DNA from 2 places in the Corynebacterium sp. ED61 genome. Region 1 is predicted to be linked to the other one. Evidence: riboswitches for the same ligand, from Rfam matches in the RefSeq annotation. Region 1 holds a riboswitch; the other holds the start of a gene.
What was found. Region 1 has a riboswitch for cobalamin ahead of IM764_RS02755 (hypothetical protein). Riboswitches for the same ligand answer to the same signal wherever they lie in the genome.
Positions count from the first base shown of each region.

Region 1 (2,459 bases):
CTATTCGCCGCGCCACATGCCACGATGATCGCCCCAAGGCGCAGGCCGTCGAGCCCTGCTTGCGTCAACCCTTCCGCATATACCGTGCCAAGCAGGTTGATGCCCGCTGCCCATTCAGGCATGTGCACGCCGGGAAGGTGAAACAGGCTGACTTCTCCCCGCTTGGCCCCCACCACTACGTACATGCTGATGCGGAAAATGACGATAAATCCCGCGACCCAGAGGTACATCCCAAAGGCCTTGGCCCACGGGGAGTTACTGCGCCGCTCTGCGACGACGAGGCACAGCACTGCATAGACCAGGGCAACCGCCAGTGGGTTGGTGATGAGGCTCGCTGCGGCGGCGATGCCCAGAGCCCACGTCCACCACGCCCACGGGTTGAGTTCCCTCGAGGTCACTGGCGGCTAGCGCTTCCGCTCTGATCGCTTGTAGAAGAAGTAGACGGCCAGGCCAGCTGCCAGCACCAGCAGTGCGCCGAGAATCGAAGTCCACGCATTATTGTCTTTTTCCGACGCAGACTCTGCCTCATTCGAGCCGGAGTCCTGCTCGCCTGCTGCGCCCTGTTCAGACTTGGTTGGCACGGCGGATGGCTCGGCGCCATTGCCGAAGGCCCAACCTTCGGCCTTTCCTGCTTCCGCGATCTGCTCATTGGCACCCTTTTGACTGAAGTTCCATTCTCCGCCGAGCGGGGCGCTGTAGTAACCCCAGTAAGCATCCATTTCTGGCGCCTTGCTGCAGTCCGCGTTGGCGGGCTTTTGGTTGATCTGGCAGACGAGGCCCTCGAACTTCTCTACTGGAGTGACGTCGAAGCCCGCTTTTTCCAGGGCTTCCCAGCCGGTGACACCGCCGGGAGCGCAGCCCTGTCCTTCTCCTTCAACGACCACCGTGACTTCATTATCTGCGCAGGTGGAAGGCTCTGCGGCGGCTAATGGAAGAAAGGTTCCGGTGGTCAGTGCGCTGGCGGTGAGCAGGCCTGCGGCTCCAGCGGTGGCGGCAATTCGGCGGGCGTGGGAGCGGGTATTCATCGCGAGTCAGTCCTCAAGTTCAGTGATCATGGAGTGAACCTCGGGAATGTTTGCGATAAGAATCCCGCAGGCTGGCCCTACCTAGGGGGTAAGGCAACTGCGGGGCTCAGACGAAACTGTATGTCCCGACAGTTCGTGAGCCGCTCCTCGGGTTGCCCCAGGCATTCGGGCTCGTCCTCAGGTGAGTGGGAACCTACCGTTGCGGAGTCAGCGCCGGATTTGGACCGGCTTCCCCTGGGGCACGAGGCTGCAACAGCATCATTCTATAGGTAAGGCAAAGAAAAACCGCCCTCGGCCACAACGGCTCGGGGGCGGTCTTTCGTGCAAGTTTCGGGTGACGAGCCTGAAACCGTGCCATTCATTGTTGAAGCGTCCGGCTGTGCGGGTGACGAATCCACACAGTGACTCTCTGGACACTTCGCCACGTTCGGCTCGCGCCACGGTGCGGTATGAAACTCCGTGGGGTGCCGCGCTACCCAGGAGAAGAGGTCTGGGAAACGAGTGGCTATTCCACAACTGCAGTGCATCTCAGGTGACTAGCCTGTGACACATTATGTAAGTTAGCCGGACCTCACTTCGGTTGTCAATATTTCCGCAACACGAATGTTGTTTTATTAGATTTCTAGAAAATTGCCCAGCGAAGTACTATGGTTATAACTAATGCGAGGCACAGATCACACTGAACTCGATTTGTCCTCATCCGCCACATTCCTTGAACAGTAAGAGGGAGCTATGAAGAATTACCTGCCACGCGAAATTTTCGAAGAAGAACACAACATGTTCCGCGAGACGGTGCGCGATTTCGTCAATGCCGAAATCAAGCCAAACGTCGACCGCTGGCACGAGCAGGGCTACTGCGACCGTGAGATGTTCAAGAAGGCAGGCGACATGGGCCTGCTGGGCATCATGGCACCGGAGGAGTTCGGCGGCGGCGGCATGGCCAACGACTACCGCTTCAACGCAATCGTTTCCGAGGAACTCGCCGAAGCTGACTCCGGATCCGTCATCGTAGGCATCCAAACCGTGAACGATTTGGTCATCCCCTACCTCGATCGATTTGGCAATGACGAACAAAAGCGTCGATTTCTAGCGCCGCTGATTGCGGGCGACAAAATCGGCGCTCTCGCAATGACCGAGCCAGGTGCCGGTGCTGACCTGGCCGGAATCCGATCCGTTGCGCGCAAGGATGACAACGGCGATTTCATCCTCAACGGAGCCAAGACCTTCATCTCCAACGGTGTCCAGGCAGATTTCACACTCGTCGTTGCTGTCACCAACCCTGAAGCTGGTCGCGGCGGTGTTTCGATCCTCATTCTCGAAAAGGGAATGGACGGTTACACCCAGGCCGGCCCTCTGAAGAAGGTAGGTCTGAAGTCTCAAGACACTGCTGAGCTTTCTTTCGAGGATGTGCGCGTGCCCAAGGAAAACCTTCTG
Region 1 is NZ_JADGIT010000002.1:147,856-150,314, forward strand. Features, by position in the region: gene IM764_RS02750 (energy-coupling factor transporter transmembrane protein EcfT) at 1-398, opposite strand, end outside; gene IM764_RS02755 (hypothetical protein) at 405-1,025, opposite strand; cobalamin riboswitch at 1,164-1,298, opposite strand; gene IM764_RS02760 (acyl-CoA dehydrogenase family protein) at 1,758-2,459, shown strand, end outside.

Region 2 (2,459 bases), on a different contig from region 1:
GCGATCGGCCTCAGTGATGGCCTCGGCGCGCTTGCGGACCTCGGCGTTGTGGGTCAGTGGGGACTCGGCGCGAGCAGCAATCGCTTTGCGGGAAGCTTCCAGAGCCTGCTCGTCGGCGTCGGTCGCCTCGCCACGCAGGGCGCGGGAAAGAACTGCCACTTCCTGGATCTTTTCAGTGCCGAAGGCCAGCCACTCCACCACATCGGGGTGCTCCGCGCGCAACCGGGTCTCGCGGTCCAGGTTGTACGGCACGTGTAGCAGAGAACAGCTCGTGGACACGGCAACTGGTCCGCGTTCCGCCAAACCACGCAAGGTCTCCAGCGCAGCATCCAGATCGGTGCGCCAGACGTTACGGCCATCCACCACGCCCACCAGCAGCAGCTCTTCACCGTTCCACGAAGGCAATTCAGCTCCGCCGTAGACCACGTCCACGCCAAACGCCTGCACGCCCGTACCGGACAGAGCCTTGATGGCCTGATCGCCATCACCAAAGTAGGTCTGCACCAGCAACTTCAGGTTGGATGCTGCAGCCAGCTTTTTGTAGCCTGTGCGTACCTTTTCCAGTACGTCAGGATCAATCTCAGTCACCAGAGTTGGCTCATCCAGCTGCAGCCACTCCACACCGCGGTCAGCGATACGCGGCAGCAAGCGAGCGTACGTAGCAAACAGCTCGTCCAGGTGATCCAGCGCAGAAGAGCCATCAGTGGCGCGCGCCAAGCTGAGGTACGTCAGTGGGCCCACCAGCACGGGGCGCACCGCGGTGCCCGCACGGTTGACCTGGTCAGCGATGTCCTGCAGGAACGCGGAATCTTCCAAGCTAAACGTGGTGGAAGCAGACAGCTCCGGCACGATGTAGTGGTAGTTCGTGTCGAACCACTTCGTCATCGCGGAAGCAGGGAGCTCCGAGGTTCCGCGGGCCGTGGCGAAGTAGCGGTCGATGAAGGCGGGCAGGCCGTCATTATCGTGATCCGCGATGTCTTGGACGCGCTCTGGAAGAACTCCGAGAAGAGCGGAGGTGTCCAGAGTGGCGTCGTAAAAAGAACGTCCGGAAAAGGCCACCGAATCAAGACCTGCGGACAGTGCTGCGTCCGTGTAGCTGTTGGTCAACAGGGTGGCGGTGGAGGCGAGATGGCGACCGGTGGAATTGTCCTTCCAGTAGCCTTCGAGTGCCTTTTTGAGCTCGCGATCAGGGCCAATGCGTGGAACCCCGGCGATAGTTGCATGAATAGTCATGTGTGTCTGATCCTCGTCAGTCGACTTCGTGTTCTTGATGCAGCCGGCAGGCATTCGGACTTAACGCACGGAATTGCGGCGAGGAAATACGCCCCGGCAGCAAAAGCCATGCGCATACCGTTGCGGGACAGCTCCGGATTCTCACCGGATTCCCCTGCAGTGTTCACGCCAGGCCTCTCACCTTGTCCGGGGCTCCAGAAGGTGGACCAGTTCGGCGTGAACCGGTTGCTACACAAGAGCAAACACTAGACAGCTCGGTCTGTCAAACCTGTACCCCAGAAATTTGACGTTTTCGCAGGTTTAGCGCACGATTACACTCGAATTACTTCCGGCCCCGAGGTGACATAGGGGCATACTTTTAGCGACCCCCGCGACGAACCCGCAAGGACACCGCCATGTCACCCACTATCTCCCGCGCGCTGCTGATCATCTCCGGCGTGCTCATCGCCGCCACGTGGCTCTACCTCGTGCTGACCCAGCCCACCGATTCAGACTGGGGCGCACTCGCAGATTCCCGCAGCTCCACCATCGCTTTGGTCGGTTTTATGCTGCCTGCGATCCTGGCGCTTATCGCCGTGGTTCCGCGCCTTCCGGTACGTACCTTGACGCTGCTGCCGGTGGCTTTGGCGTTGAACATCGTGGTGGGTCAGGTAGTGGGCACCATGGGCCTGCCGCTTCCGCTGTACTTCGATTCCATTGGAACAGTGCTGGTGGGCGCGCTGGCTGGTCCCGCTGCGGGATTGGTCACGGGTGTGCTGTCTGCGCTGGTGTGGGGCACTTTTAACCCCACCGTGGTGCCATTTGCCGCGGCCTATGCCTTCGTAGGTGTGGCGGCTGGATTGCTTCGCCGCTGGTGGACTGGATCGTGGTGGCGCATCGCGCTGGCCGCGATCTTGGTGGGATTCGTGACCGCGTTGCTCTCCGCGCCTATCGCGTCGTTCATTTTCGGTGGCACCGCGGGCACGGGCACGGGCCTGCTTGTGAGCTTCTATCGCTCGCTGGGCTTCGACACCCTCTTCGCCGTATTCCTGCAATCCTGGACGTCTGATCCTTTGGACAAGCTGATTGTGTTTAGCGTCATTTGGCTGGTCATCCGCGCCCTGCCACAACGCACCCGAAAGACGTTCGCCGCCGATTCATGAACCCTCTCACTCCGCTGACGTTCGCGGCCTGCACAGCGATTATTGTGCTGGCCGTGGATTCGTGGATGCTGTCCGCGGCAGTGA
Region 2 is NZ_JADGIT010000004.1:143,213-145,671, forward strand. Features, by position in the region: gene metE (5-methyltetrahydropteroyltriglutamate--homocysteine S-methyltransferase) at 1-1,233, opposite strand, end outside; cobalamin riboswitch at 1,261-1,421, opposite strand; gene IM764_RS06080 (ECF transporter S component) at 1,629-2,375, shown strand; gene IM764_RS06085 (energy-coupling factor transporter transmembrane protein EcfT) at 2,372-2,459, shown strand, end outside.
Region 2: another riboswitch for cobalamin. It lies ahead of metE (5-methyltetrahydropteroyltriglutamate--homocysteine S-methyltransferase); the one in region 1 lies ahead of IM764_RS02755 (hypothetical protein).